3 regions of the Pseudomonas sp. NFX15 genome follow, and region 1 is predicted to be linked to each of the others. Evidence: predicted binding sites of a transcription regulator. Region 1 holds the regulator's gene; each other region holds the start of a gene.
What was found. The regulator sigma-54, encoded in region 1, starts transcription at its own class of promoters, with help from an activator protein. The targets are predictions, from matches to a motif close to ANTGGCATNNANNTTGCTNT.

Region 1 (5,023 bases):
AAGGTAAAGATCTGCCTCAGGTGCAGCGCGGCACACTGCTTAAAGATGCACTGATGGAAATGACCCGCAAGGGCCTGGGCATGACCGTTGTCCTGGAAGCCGATGGCAAGCTGGCCGGGATCTTCACCGACGGCGACTTGCGCCGCACCCTGGACCGCAGCATTGACATCCACAGCGCCACCATCGACGAGGTCATGACCGCCCACGGCAAGACCGCCCGCGCCGAGATGCTTGCCGCCGAAGCGCTGAAAATCATGGAAGACCACAAAATCAGCGCACTGGTGGTGGTCGACAACGAAGACCGCCCCGTCGGCGCCCTGAACATGCACGACTTGCTGCGTGCGGGAGTAATGTAATGAACACTGATCTGATGCAACGCGGCAAACACATCAAGCTGGCAGTATTCGACGTTGACGGCGTCCTGACCGATGGCCGCCTGTACTTCCTCGAAGACGGCAGCGAATTCAAGACCTTCAACACACTCGACGGCCAGGGCATCAAGATGCTGATGGCGGCCGGCGTACAGACCGCAATCATCAGCGGCCGCAAAACCCCGGTGGTCGAACGCCGGGCGAAGAACCTCGGCATCGCGCATCTTTTTCAGGGTCGCGAAGACAAACTGGTGGTACTCGACGGCCTGCTCGCCGAACTCAACCTAAGCTATGAACAGGTTGCCTACCTCGGCGACGACCTGCCGGACCTGCCGGTGATTCGCCGCGTCGGCCTGGGCATGGCCGTGGCCAATGCCGCCAGCTTCGTGCGCGAACACGCCCACGGCATCACCGTCGCCCGTGGTGGCGAAGGTGCCGCTCGCGAGTTCTGCGAATTGATCCTGCGCGCCCAGGACCGCCTCGACGCGGCCAATGCAGCGTACCTGTGAGCCCACTATGCTGAGCAAAAAGTTTCGCAACACACTACTGTTCACCTGCATCGCGGCGATATTCGCGGCGGTCGGCTACTGGAACATCAGCCCGGAACGCTTTCTCGACAAGCCTGCTGCCGTGGTAGATGAGAGCGCGATCGACTACTACGCCACCAACGCCCATAGCGTGCAGTACCTGCCCGATGGCAGGCTGCAATACGATTTGACGTCGGACAAGGTCGAGCACCTCAAGGCCACTGAAGTGACCTTGCTGACCAACCCTGACCTGAACGTGTTCCGCGGCACCGAATTCCCGTGGCACGTGCAGAGCCTGCGTGGCGAGGTCAACCCGGACGGCACGCAAGTCGAGTTGATCGACGACGTGCGCATCACCCGCTTCGACGAAAAAAACCGCAAGACCCTGATCACCAGTACCCGTATGACCGTGTTCCCCCAGCAGCAATATGCGCAGACCGAGCAAGACGTTAGAATCGACGGCGCTGGCGGCGTATCGACTGGCAAGGGAATGAAGGCGTATTTGAAAGAAAGCAGGATACACCTGCTATCGAACGTAAGAGGACAGTATGAGGCTCGTTAAAACCCTCCCGATTTTGCTCAGTCTGGGCGCAGCACTGGGAAGCGTGAGCGCCTGGGCTCTGCCGAACGATCAAGAGCAGCCTATCCGCATTCAAGCCGACGACGCCCAACTGGACGACAAGCAAGGCATTGCCACCTATAAAGGCGACGTGATCATTACCCAGGGGTCGATGATCGTCAAAGGCAATACCGTCACGATCACCCGTACGCCGGCGGGCGACATCGACGTTGTCACGTCGGTAGGCAACCTCGCCTATTTCGAGCAACTGCAAACGGCTGGCGACACCAAACCGGTTCAGGGCTGGGGCGTGACCATCCAGTACCACGCCACGCAAAACCGCGTCGTGCTGATCGACAAGGCAAAGGTTGTCGACAAGGACAACAACACCACCCAGGGCGAGAAAATCGTCTATGACACCGTCAAGAAGCTCGCCAGCGCCGGTCGCGCTACGGGCAGCAAGGTCACGGAATCGCGTCCGCGTATCGACATGGTGATCCAGCCAAAAAGCAAAACCGACGAGAAAAAGGCGCAGTAATGGCAACCCTGAAAGCTCAGCATCTGGCCAAGAGCTACAAGAGCCGCCAGGTCGTGCGTGACGTCAGCCTGTCCATCGACAGCGGTCAGATCGTCGGCCTGCTCGGCCCGAACGGCGCCGGCAAGACCACCTGCTTCTACATGATCGTCGGCCTGGTGCAGGCAGATCAGGGCCGCGTGCTGATCGACGACCTGGACGTCAGCCACCAGCCGATGCACGGCCGCGCCAAGGCCGGTATCGGCTATTTGCCGCAGGAAGCCTCGATCTTCCGCAAGCTGTCGGTGGCCGACAACATCATGGCCATCCTCGAGACCCGCAAGGAACTCGACAAGGCCGGCCGCCGCAAGGAACTGGAAAGCCTATTGCAGGAATTCCACATCAGCCACATCCGCGACAACCTCGGCATGAGCCTGTCCGGCGGCGAGCGTCGTCGTGTGGAAATCGCCCGGGCCCTGGCCACCAACCCGAAATTCATCCTCCTCGACGAACCCTTCGCCGGCGTGGACCCGATTTCAGTCGGCGACATCAAGCAGATCATCCACCACCTCAAGGCCAAAGGCATTGGCGTGTTGATCACTGACCACAACGTTCGTGAAACCCTGGATATCTGCGAGACCGCCTACATCGTCAACGACGGCCAACTGATTGCCGAAGGCGACGCGGAAACCATCCTTGCCAATGAACTGGTGAAGGAAGTGTATCTGGGCCACGAATTCCGCCTGTAAGTGCAACGGTGTCCAGGCAATCGCCCGAACGCCGCGCCTTGAGTACCCGCTGCACATCCATCGCCGCCGATGACGGCCTTGTGTCAACAAAGTTTTATAGCTTTTTATTGTTACAGCGGTCTAGGCAAACCCCTCAGTTTCAGGCATATAACTTGCTTAAGTTTGGCGCTTCGGCGCCCTGTAGTGGATGGCGCATGTGCGCCGGCGAATAAGGTGTTAAGCCCCTGCCATGAAACCATCGCTAGTCTTGAGAATGGGCCAGCAGCTGACGATGACACCGCAGCTGCAACAGGCCATCCGCCTGCTCCAATTGTCGACCCTGGACCTGCAACAGGAAATCCAGGAGGCCCTGGAGTCCAATCCGATGCTCGAACGCCAGGAAGAAGGCGACGACTTCGACAATTCCGACCCCCTGGCCGACAACGCCGAACAAAAGCCCAATACCGATATCCAGGAACCCTCCTACCAGGAAAGCGCCCCGACGGTCGATAACCTCGAGGAAGGCGACTGGAACGAGCGCATTCCCAACGAGCTCCCGGTCGACACCGCCTGGGAAGACGTTTACCAGACCAGCGCCAGCAGCCTGCCCAGCAACGATGACGACGAGTGGGACTTCACCACCCGCACCTCGGCCGGCGAAAGCCTGCAGAGCCACTTACTGTGGCAACTGAACCTGGCCCCGATGTCCGACACCGATCGCCTGATCGCCGTGACCCTGATCGATTGCATCAACAATCAGGGCTACCTGGACGAAACCCTTGAGGAAATCCTCGAAGCCTTCGACCCGGAACTGGACATCGAGCTGGACGAAATCGAAGCCGTCCTGCACCGCATCCAGCAATTCGAGCCTGCCGGCATTGGCGCCCGCAACCTGGGTGAATGCCTGCTGCTGCAACTGCGGCAGCTGCCAGCCAAGACTCCTTGGCTGGCCGAGGCCAAGCGCCTGGTCACCGATTACATCGACCTGCTGGGCGGCCGCGACTACAGCCAGTTGATGCGCCGCATGAAACTCAAGGAAGACGAGCTGCGCCAGGTCATCGAGCTGGTCCAGAGCCTCAACCCGCGCCCAGGCTCGCAAATCGAGTCCACCGAAGCCGAATATGTCGTGCCCGACGTGATCGTGCGCAAGGACAACGAACGCTGGCTGGTAGAGCTGAACCAGGAGTCGGTGCCACGGCTGCGGGTCAACGCCCAGTACGCCGGCTTCGTGCGCCGCGCCGACACCAGCGCCGACAACACGTTCATGCGCAATCAGTTGCAGGAGGCCCGCTGGTTCATCAAGAGCCTGCAGAGCCGCAACGAAACCCTGATGAAAGTGGCCACCCAGATCGTCGAGCATCAGCGCGGATTCCTCGAATATGGCGACGAAGCCATGAAGCCGCTGGTCCTGCATGACATCGCCGAAGCAGTCGGCATGCATGAATCGACGATTTCGAGGGTGACCACCCAAAAGTTCATGCACACCCCCCGGGGTATTTATGAACTGAAATATTTTTTCTCCAGTCACGTCAGTACCTCCGAAGGCGGCGAATGCTCGTCCACGGCGATCCGCGCGATCATCAAAAAACTGGTTGCCGCGGAAAATCAGAAAAAGCCGTTGAGTGACAGCAAGATCGCTGGTTTACTGGAGGCACAAGGCATTCAGGTGGCTCGCCGCACCGTCGCCAAGTACCGCGAATCCCTCGGGATCGCGCCTTCGAGCGAACGCAAGCGGTTGATGTAGGGCCACGCCACAGCGTTCCAGTGGCAGATCATCTGATCTGCCGCTTTATGCACTGGCAACGAAGGAGAAGCTGTATGCAAGTCAACATCAGTGGACACCAACTGGAAGTGACCGAACCTCTTCGCACCTACATCGGCGAAAAACTCGAACGATTGGAGCGACATTTCGACAAGATCACCAACGTGCAGGTCACGATGACCGTCGAGAAGCTGAAGCAGAAAATCGAAGCCACGCTGCATATTCCCGGGAATGAAGTGGTCGCCAACGCGGAACATACCGACATGTATGCCGCCATCGACGCACTCACCGACAAGCTGGATAAACAACTCAAAAAGCATAAGGAAAAGACCCAGAGCCTCCTTCAGGGCGCGACCGGTCGTTAACACCCCCAACCCATGATCCGACTTGAAAGTATCCTGACCCCCGGCCGTTCCCTCGTGAACGTGCCGGGCGGCAGTAAAAAGAAAGCCCTCGAACAAATTGCCAATCTGATCGCCCGCGAAGTGCCGGGGCTGGAGATGCAAGATGTCTTCGAGGCGCTGATTGCCCGTGAAAAACTCGGCTCGACCGGTTTTGGTAA
Region 2 (5,023 bases), on a different contig from region 1:
TGGCCAGGCCGCTCACGGTATCGTTGAGCGTGGTGATGCCTTCCAGGCTGCTGAACTGCGCCAACTGGGCCACGAACGCGCCGTTGTCCTGGGGCTCCAGCGGGTTCTGGTTTTTCAGCTGGGTCACCAGCAACTGCAGGAACGCATCCTTGCCCAGCGCCTGGTTACCCGTGGCGCTGCCGGTCGCCGATGCCAGGCCGTCCGTTGAGGTATTGGTCTTGATCGAGGAATTGGCCAGGATATCGTTGAGGCTCAAACCACTGGTGGAATCGCTAACACTCATCTGAGTCGCCCCTTATCACTGACCGAGGGTCAGGACCTTCTGCATCATGGTTTTGGCGGTGTTCATCATTTCCGCGTTGGTCTGGAACGAACGGCTCGCGGAAATCATATCGGCCATTTCTTCCACCACGTTGACGTTCGGGTAGTAGACGTAGCCCTTGGCATCGGCCGCCGGGTGGTTGGGCTCGTAACGCGCTTCGAGGTTGCTCTGGTCTTCGACCACACCCAATACCTGTACGCCTTGGCCGGCGGCGTCCTGGCTCTGGAACAGCGAGTCGCTGCCGCCGCTCTGGCCGCCTTGGAACATGGTGGCGAACACCGGGTGGCGCGCGCGGTAGGTCTGGTCGATGCTCGACGAGACGGTCTCGGCGTTGGCGATGTTCGAGGCGACGGTGTTCAGGCGCGTGGTTTGCGCACTCATGCCGCTACCGGCAATGTTGAAAACACTGGACAGGGACATGGCTTATTCTCCACGCAGGGCTGACACCAGCCCTTTGAATTTGCTGTTGAGCAGGGTGAAGCTGGCCTGGAAGCCGACTGCGTTTTGCGCATAATTGGACTGTTCCAGCTGGGCATCCACGGTGTTCTGGTCAATCGACGGTTGCATCGGCGTGCGATACAGCAGCGACTCGTCGCCATTGCCCACGCCTTCAGCTTCGATGTGACGGCTGTTGGTCATGTTCAGGGCAATTGTGCCGTTGGTGGTTTTCTGGCTCTGTGCCTCAAGCACTTTGGAGAAGTCCAGATCCCGCGCCTTGTAGTTCGGGGTGTCGGCGTTGGCGATGTTGTTGGCCAGGACTTCGGCACGCTGGGCGCGGAAGCCCAGGGCTTGTTCGTGGATGCCGAGCGCTTTATCGAAGCTGATGCTCATGTCGGGAAACCTTCGGGTGACCTGATTTTTCGTAGGATCAACTTAGCAAGCCCCATGCCAAATCAAAAAAGCCCGGAAACCGGGACTTTGCCGGGCATGGCAAGGCGCAAATGCCAGAAAAGCGGCAACGGTTTTCCGCCGGCTGCCGCTTTTCTGCCGCTTGGCACGATCAAAAGAGCACCGCGTCACCTTGTAGGAGCCGGCTTGCTGGCGATGAACGATGACACGGTCTGCCTGGATGACCGCGGCGCCTGGATCGCCAGCAAGCCGGCTCCTACAAGGGCACACGGTGTAAGTTGGAAATTATCGGCCACAAAAAAAAGGAGCCCCAAAGGGCTCCCGTTTTTTGACAACACCCACAAATCACTTCGCCTGGTAAATGATCCCCGGGCTGCACTGGACCATCTGGTAATGATCCGGCAAACCGTTCAGCGCCTCCGAAGCACCGAGGAACAGATAGCCGCCGGGCTTCAACGTGCTGTGAATGCGCAACAGGATGTCCTTCTTCACCTCGGCGGAGAAGTAGATCAACACGTTGCGGCAGAACACGATGTCGAACTTGCCGAGGCTCGCGTAGCTGTCCAGCAGGTTGAACGAACGAAATTCCACGCGGCTCTTGATCGGCGCCTTGATCGCCCAGCGCCCCGGCCCTTTCGGGTCGAAATAACGCTGCAGGCGCTCGGGCGACAAACCGCGACCGATGGCCAGACTGTCGTACTCGCCGCTCTTGCAGTTGGTCAGCATGGTGCCGGACAGGTCGGTGGCAACGATCTGCACACCCATCCGCAGCTGGCCCATGTTGACCCGCTCGAACTCGTCGATGGACATCGACAGCGAATACGGTTCCTGGCCTGACGAGCACGCCGCCGACCAGATGCGCAGACGCTGGCCGGGGCTGGCCTTGATCGCTTCGGGCAAGACCTTGTTCTTCAAGACTTCAAACGGGTAGGTGTCACGAAACCACAGGGTTTCGTTGGTGGTCATGGCATCCACCACCTGTTCGCGCAAACCGCTGCGCGGCTGGGTCTGCATGCGCTGGACCAACTCACCCAACGACTTGATGCCTTGCTGTTCCATCAGTTTGTTGAGACGGCTGGAGACCAGGTACTGCTTGTTTTCACCGAGCAAAATGCCACAGGCTTTTTCCAGGAATACCCGGAACTGTTCGAAATCCAAATTACCCGTAGACAATGATGCCGCCTCTTAAATCGTGTTGACTGCCAGGGGCCGGGCCCCTAGCTGATATCTGCTGCTTTGATCCGGTCGACTACCCGGGATGCCAGGTCATCAGGACGGAACTTGGCCAGGAAGTCATCGGCACCGACCTTCTTGACCATCGCCTGATTGAATACCCCCGACAACGAAGTATGCAGGATGATATGAAGCTTTTGCATGCGCGGGTCGTTGCGGATTTCCGCCGTCAGGGTGTACCCGTCCATCTCCGGCATCTCGATGTCGGAGATCATCATCAGGAACTCTTCTTCCGGCTTCTTGCCCTCATCGACCAGCTTGCGCAGGTAATCGAGCGCCTGCCTGCCATCGTTCAATGCGACCACTTCGACGCCAACCGTTTGCAGGCAACGCGTGACCTGCTTGCGCGCCACCGAGGAGTCGTCGACCGTCAGCACGCGCAACGACAGCGCCTTGTGCTGGGTCTCGACATCCACCACGCCGACGGAAATCGCTTCCGGGGTGGGCGCCACTTCCGCCAGCACCTTCTCGACGTCGATAATTTCCACCAACTGGTTATCGACCCGCGTCACCGCCGTCAGGTAGTGGTCGCGTCCGGTACCCTTGGGCGGTGGATGGATCTCCTCCCAGTTCATGTTGACGATGCGCTCCACCGAGCGGACCAGGAAACCCTGGGTCTTGGTGTTGTACTCCGTGATGATCACGAACGGATTGTTCTTGTCCTTCAGCGCTCCGGAACCCGTCGCCATTGCCAGATCAAGGATCGGAATGGTCGCCCCCCGGATGTTCGCCACACCGCACACGACAGGACTGGATTTGGGCATCAGCGTCAGTGGGGGGCATTGCAGCACCTCCCGAACCTTGAACACGTTGATCCCGTACAGTTGCTGGCCGTCGAGACGGAACAACAACAGTTCAAGGCGATTCTGCCCTACCAGTTGCGTGCGCTGGTTTACCGAATCCATTACACCAGCCATGCCCAGACTCCTACACCAACGCCAAGTGTTGTTGCGACGCACCGTCATCACTAAACGGCACGGCGCTTGCTTTTTTAATCGTTATGAACACAGAACCGACATTTTTCCGACACCTGACCACGCCCTTTCGCAAATTGCTCGGGGTACTGGCGGCTGTTTGCCTGTTCAACGCTGGCAGCCCTGCCCTTGCTGACGCGGTTACCTTGCCTGACATGCTTATCGGCGTCACTCAGGGCTTTCTTGAATTCACCGTAGAGGACTATCTGGCAACCAGTCAAACGCAAGGTCGCTACGAGATCCAGGTCAACCAGCTCGATCCGCGCATGCACATGCCCATGTGCGACAAGGAATTGACAGCCACACTTGAAAGTCCCAAGCCGATTGGCCGTGTTACGGTGAAGGTCCGTTGCGAGGGTTCATCGCCCTGGACTGTCTTCGTACCCGCTCAAGTCCGCCTGTTTCGCGAAGTCGTGGCCAGTGCACGGCCACTGCGCCGCGCCGCGATTGTCGAGCCGGGCGATGTGGTCCTGCGCGAGCGTGATATCAGTCTGATCAGCCAGGGCTACCTGACCTCCCTTGACCAGGCGATCGGGCAACGATTGACCCGACCAATGGTCGCCGACCAGGTCATTACCCTGGTGCATATCGAACAGGCCGAGGTCATTCGCAAGGGTGACCAGGTGGTGATTACCGCCCGCAGTGGTACGCTCAGCGTGCGCATGCCGGGTGAAGCACTGTCCAACGGCAGTCTCAGCGAACAGATCCGGGTGAAAAACCTCAACTCCCAACGGGTTATCAAGGCGCAGGTGATGTCGCCAGGGCAGGTGGAAGTGTCCATGTAATGCGCTGCGTTCATCAGAATGTGGCGCTCTGCCCGGCTGTTCCCTAGACTGTGCTCCATGCAGGGCGAGCGCTGACGCGCGCGAGGCTCATTGATAAATGAGCCTAAAGTTTTCCAGGGAATGGCCGAAAACAGGGCAAGCGTCCAAATTCCCAGAGGTTTTTTTTATCATGGTCATCGATTTCAGCCGTTTAAACAGCTCCTCGTCCCTTACGGGCAGTACACGTACCAGCGCCAGCAAGGACAGCGCCGAAACGGGCAAATCCGCGCCGCTGGAGTCCGCGGCCGAACAGGCCGGTACCGTCAAAAGCGGGGAATCGGTACATTTCAGCAATGAGGCTCAACAGTTGCAGAAGGTCACTGACAAGCTGCGCGATCAGCCTGCCGTCGACAACGCCCGCGTGGCCAAGTTGAAAGCAGCGATTGCCGATGGCAGCTATAAAGTCGACAGCAACCGTGTAGCCAGCAAACTGCTCAACTTCGAAGCCCAGCGCTAGGCCTACGCCGGCGCGAGGCTTTTGGACGCTTAACACCCAAGGCCAGCCATGCACGACACTCATTTACTGCAACTGATCACCGACGACTTTGCCCCAGTGCAACACTTGCTGGAATTACTGCAGACCGAATCCCTCGCCTTGCATGGCCGCGACATGCCATTGCTCGAGGACATCCTGGCGCAGAAACAGGCGCTGGTCGTCTTGCTTGAACAGCATGGCCGCAAACGCAGTGAAATCCTCGCCAGCCTCAACCTGCCGACTAACCGTGGCGGGCTGGAGCAACTGGCCAGCCAGTCGAGCATTGGCGATCAGTTGCTGGCGCAAAGCGACGTGCTGACTGATCTCCTGGCCCAGTGCCAGGCCA
Region 3 (5,023 bases), on a different contig from region 1:
GCCTCGGTGGCCGAACGCATCGACTTGAGCATCTCGCCGAGGAACAGCGATTCGAACTCCTGCGCCACTTTGCGCATGTTGCCGTCGCTGTTCTTGTCGCCGACCTTGAGCTGATTCAGGCGATTGAGGTCCGAGTAGGAACCCGAGTCGCTGCTGCTGACCAGACCGCTCTTGCGCATGTCCACGATGGCCGTCCTCAGATCACGATCAGGTCGGCTTGCAGGGCGCCGGCCTGCTTCAGCGCTTCGAGGATCGCCATCAAGTCACCCGGTGCCGCGCCGACCTGGTTCACCGCCCGCACGATCTCGTCGAGGGTGGTGCCCGGACCGAATTTGAACATCGGCTTGGCTTCCTGCTGGGCGTTGACTTTCGAACGCGGCACGACCGCGGTCGTGCCGTTGGACAGTGGGCCTGGCTGGCTGACGATCGGGTCTTCGGTGATGGTCACGGTCAGGCTGCCGTGGGTGACGGCGGCCGGGGAAACCTTGACGTTCTGGCCGATCACGATGGTGCCGGTACGCGAGTTGATGATGACTTTCGCCACCGCCTGGCCCGGGTCGACCTCGAGGTTTTCGAGGATCGACAGGTAGTCGACGCGCTGGCTCGGATCCAGCGGCGCGCTGACACGAATCGAGCCGCCATCGATGGCCTGGGCGACGCCCGGGCCGAGCATGTTGTTGATTTTGTCGACGATGCGCTTGGCGGTGGTGAAGTCGGAGCGATTAAGGTTCAGCGTCAGGCTGTTGCCCTGGTTGAAACCGCTCGGAACCGAACGCTCCACTGATGCACCACCCGGAATGCGACCGGCCGACGGAACGTTGACGGTGATCTTCGAGCCGTCACGACCTTCGGCGTCGAAACCGCCCACCACCAGATTGCCCTGAGCCACGGCATACACGTTACCGTCGATACCCTTGAGCGGCGTCAGCAGCAAGGTACCGCCGCGCAAGCTCTTGGAGTTACCGATGGACGAAACGGTGATGTCGACCTGCTGACCCGGCTTGGCGAACGCTGGCAGATCGGCACTGATCGACACGGCCGCGACGTTCTTCAACTGCACGTTGCCCGAACCCGGCGGTACCTTGATGCCGAACTGCGAAAGCATGTTGTTGAAGGTCTGCAGGGTGAACGGGGTCTGCGTTGTCTGGTCACCGGTGCCGTTAAGCCCGACCACTAGGCCGTAGCCGATCAATTGGTTGGAGCGCACGCCGGAAATGCTGGCGATATCCTTCAGGCGCTCGGCTTGAGCGTTGAAGGCTGCCGTCAGCAAGAGCCCGGCCACCATGAGATTTCTGAGATTCAACATGGCCACCTAGAAAGGGAACAGCGGGCTGAGGAAGAAACGGTCGAACCAGCCTGGCTGACTCACATCGGCAAACGAGCCAGTGCCCGAGTAGGTGATGCGCGCATCGGCGACACGGGTCGACGACACAGTGTTGTCGGTGGCGATGTCATCAGCACGAACCAGGCCGGCAATGCGCACCAGTTCGTCGCCGGTGTTGAGGGTCATCCACTTCTCGCCGCGAACCGCGATGATGCCGTTGGGCAGCACGTCGGCCACGGTCACGGTGATCGAGCCGGTCAGGGTATTGCCCTGGGCTGCCTTGCTGTCGCCCTTGGTCGCGCGGTCGCCAGAGTAGGCGGCGTCCAGACTCAGATCACCACTGCCAAACGGGTTATTGGTGTTGGGCGTTGAGCCAAACAACGAAGTCAGACCGAGGCTGGTCTTGCTGGTCTTCGCCAATTGCGAGTTGGCGTTTTTGCTGGCCTGGGTCTTTTCGTTCAGGGTGATGGTGATGATGTCACCGATCCTGAACGCCTTGCGGTCGCTGTAGAGGTTCTGCTCGAAACCGGCCTGGTAGATCGAACCGTTGTTCGCGGCCGCCGGCAACGGCGTGCGCGGCAACACCGGAGCGTAGTAAGGGTCATTAGGCTTGGGCGTCGAAGGCACACAGCCTGCGAGCGCGGTGATCCCACTCAGTGCCAGAACAGATACATAGCGATTCATGACCCTACCTCACGGTGTTGCAGGCAGCCTCATGGCCGCCTCATAGACTTGATTACAGATTCTGCGTTACGAACGAGAGCATCTGGTCGGCGGTGGAGATCACCTTGGAGTTCATCTCGTAGGCGCGCTGGGTGGTGATCATGTTGACCATTTCCTCAACGGTGCTGACGTTGGACGTTTCCAGGGTGTTCTGCAGCGTGGTGCCGAAACCGTTCAGGCCCGGGGTGCCGACTTGCGGCGCGCCGCTGGCAGCGGTTTCCAGGAACAGGTTGTTGCCCACTGCTTGCAGGCCGGCCGGGTTGATGAAGTCGGCGGTTTGCAGGTTGCCGATCACCTGGGAAGCCGGGTTGCCGGCAATGGTGATGGACACGGTGCCGTCGCGACCGACGGTGAAGGTCTGCGCGTCGTTCGGAATGACGATGGCCGGCTCCAGGGCAAAGCCGCTGGCGTTGACGATCTGGCCGTTGGAGTCCAGGTGGAATGTACCGTCACGGGTGTAGGACGTGGTGCCGTCCGGCTGCAGGATCTGGAAGAAACCGCGACCGTCGATGGCCATGTCCAACGGCTGCTCGGTGGTTTGCAGGCTGCCGGCGGTGAAGTTTTTCTGGGTGCCGACGATGCGTACACCGGTACCCAGTTGCAGGCCCGACGGCAGCTCGCTGTCCTGGGTCGACTGGGCGCCTGGCTGGCGCTTGATCTGGTAGAGCAAATCCTGGAACTCGGCGCGGTCACGTTTGAAACCCGTGGTCGACACGTTCGCCAGGTTGTTGGAAATGGTGGTCAGGTTGGTGTCCTGGGCGGACAGACCTGTTTTGGCAACCCATAGAGCCGGAAGCATTCGATTCTCCTCGTGCGCCTGTTTTACGGCGCGACGTTCTGATAATTAGCTGATCTGCAAGACCCGAGCCATGGCCTGGTCATCGTCTTTGGCGGTGTTCATCATCTTGATGTGCAGTTCGAACTGTTTGGACAAGGCCAGCACCGAGGTCATCTCTTCCACGGCATTGACGTTGCTCGACTCGAGGAACCCGGACACCAGCTTGACGTTGGCATCGGCTTGCGCCGGCTGGCCGTCCTTGGTGTGGATCGAACCATCCAGGCCTTTGGTCATGTTCTTGATATCGGGATTGACCAGCTTGATGCGGTCGACTTCCGCCATCACCCGTGGGCCTTCGCCCATGGCGCGGATGCTGATGGTGCCGTCCTCACCGACTTCAATCTGCTGCTCGGGCGGCACGGCAATCGGCCCGCCATTGCCCATCACCGGCATCCCGTTGCCGGCACGCAGCACGCCCAGCGCGTCGACGTTCAGGCTGCCGGTGCGCACGTAGCTTTCACCGCCGCTGGGATCCTGCACGGCAATCCAGCCACTGCCTTGTACGGCAACGTCGAGGTCGCGCCCGGTTTCCACCATCGAGCCCGGGGAGAAATCCGTGGCCGGGCGTTCGCTCATGGCAAACGCGCGCGCCGGAAAGCTGTCACCGAACACCGGCATCGAACGGGCCTGCTCCAGGTCTTTCTGGAAGCCGTTGGTGGAGATGTTCGCGAGGTTGTTGGCATGGGCCTTCTGCGCCAGAGCATTCTGGCTGGCGCCGGTCATTGCCACATAAAGGTACTTGTCCACACTCTTTCCTCTGCCTGCCGGACGTTTGCCGCCCACTGCTGTGTTGCTGAGCGATAAGCAATTTGCAGACCAACTTGTTTTTGGCGGCGCGCGGCCCGGCAAACAGGGGACTTGGGGGATTCAGTGGGGATGGGTGATTTGTATCAGAGACGAAAAACCGGCGGTGTTTTGCCGGTGGGGTGGCAAGGATTGAACTGATTGTGTGTGGGCAACCGTCTTCGCTGGCAAGCCAGCTCCTACATTGGCATACGCTCCCCCTTTAGGAGCTGGCTTGCCAGCGAAGAGGCCGGCGATCTGGCCGCAAGTGTCAGTCAAGACGCTGTCTTGCCCACCTCATAATCACGCAACTTGTTGGCAATAGTCGTATGCGAAACCCCCAACCGCTTGCCCAATTGCCGACTGCTTGGATGCTCGGAATACAGCCGCTCCAGCACCGCTTTCTCGAACCGCCCGACGATTTCGTCCAGCCCACCCTCCAGCGAAAAATCGCCAAGCGGCTGACGCACGCCATAGTCCGGCAAACGAATGTGCTCAGCCTTGACTGTGCCGCCCTCGCACAGGGAAACCGCCTGAAACAACACGTTCTCCAGCTGCCGCACGTTACCCGGCCAATGGTAATGACTGAGCCGCTCCATGGCCGCCGACGCCAGTTTCGGCAGAGGGCAACCGATCTGCCGGCTGGCCTGGTCGAGGAAGTGCTCCACCAGCGGCGTCAAACCGTCGAGGCATTCGCGCAGTGGCGGGATGTGCAGCGACAACACATTCAAGCGGTGAAAAAGGTCCTGGCGAAACTCGCCGCGTGCACACAACTCCGACAGGTCGACCTGGGTCGCGCAGATCACCCGCACATCGAGGTAAACCTCCTCATCACTGCCGACACGACGGAAGCAACCGTCCTGCAAGAACCGCAGCAGTTTTACCTGCAAGCGCGGGCTCATTTCCCCGACGCCATCGAGAAACAGCGTACCGCCCGCCGTCAGTTCCAGCAGCCCGAGCTTGCCTTCGGCCCTGGCCCCTTCAAAAGCACCGGGGCCATAGCCGAACAGTTCCGTCTCGGCCATGGATTCCGGCAGGCCGGCGCAATTGAGCGCCATCAACGGCGACTGGCCGCGAGGGCTGGCCAAGTGGCAGGCTCGCGCCAGCAGTTCCTTGCCGGTGCCGGTTTCCCCTTCTATCAATAGCGGAGCATCCAGCGGCGCCATGCGTCGTGCTTCACGCACCACCGCCGCCATCACTTTCGAGCTTTGGAAGATGCTGTCGAAGCCACGCAACTCCTGCTTGCGCACGTTGTAGATGCGCTCGCCCACCCGATCAGCGCGGTGCAGCGTCAACACGGCACCCGCCATGGCCTCGCTGTCGTCGTGCTCCGATTGCAACGGCGCGATGTCGGC

Region 2: the regulator sigma-54 is predicted to act here: its motif matches at 1,196-1,215, upstream of flgB (flagellar basal body rod protein FlgB).
Region 3: the regulator sigma-54 is predicted to act here: its motif matches at 3,687-3,706, upstream of J1D76_RS19755 (flagellar basal body rod protein FlgF).

The regions. Positions count from the first base shown of each region.
Region 1 is NZ_JAFMPV010000021.1:18,272-23,294, reverse strand. Features, by position in the region: gene J1D76_RS20340 (KpsF/GutQ family sugar-phosphate isomerase) at 1-356, shown strand, start outside; gene J1D76_RS20335 (KdsC family phosphatase) at 356-880, shown strand; gene lptC (LPS export ABC transporter periplasmic protein LptC) at 888-1,460, shown strand; gene lptA (lipopolysaccharide transport periplasmic protein LptA) at 1,447-1,995, shown strand; gene lptB (LPS export ABC transporter ATP-binding protein) at 1,995-2,720, shown strand; gene J1D76_RS20315 (RNA polymerase factor sigma-54) at 2,950-4,443, shown strand; gene hpf (ribosome hibernation-promoting factor, HPF/YfiA family) at 4,518-4,826, shown strand; gene ptsN (PTS IIA-like nitrogen regulatory protein PtsN) at 4,839-5,023, shown strand, end outside.
Region 2 is NZ_JAFMPV010000002.1:140,385-145,407, reverse strand. Features, by position in the region: gene flgD (flagellar hook assembly protein FlgD) at 1-283, opposite strand, end outside; gene flgC (flagellar basal body rod protein FlgC) at 299-742, opposite strand; gene flgB (flagellar basal body rod protein FlgB) at 746-1,153, opposite strand; gene cheR (protein-glutamate O-methyltransferase CheR) at 1,517-2,344, opposite strand; gene J1D76_RS02780 (chemotaxis protein CheV) at 2,389-3,321, opposite strand; gene flgA (flagellar basal body P-ring formation chaperone FlgA) at 3,405-4,163, shown strand; gene flgM (flagellar biosynthesis anti-sigma factor FlgM) at 4,333-4,659, shown strand; gene J1D76_RS02765 (flagella synthesis protein FlgN) at 4,708-5,023, shown strand, end outside.
Region 3 is NZ_JAFMPV010000020.1:9,711-14,733, reverse strand. Features, by position in the region: gene flgJ (flagellar assembly peptidoglycan hydrolase FlgJ) at 1-185, opposite strand, end outside; gene J1D76_RS19770 (flagellar basal body P-ring protein FlgI) at 197-1,306, opposite strand; gene flgH (flagellar basal body L-ring protein FlgH) at 1,313-2,008, opposite strand; gene flgG (flagellar basal-body rod protein FlgG) at 2,061-2,846, opposite strand; gene J1D76_RS19755 (flagellar basal body rod protein FlgF) at 2,892-3,632, opposite strand; gene J1D76_RS19750 (sigma-54-dependent transcriptional regulator) at 3,944-5,023, opposite strand, start outside.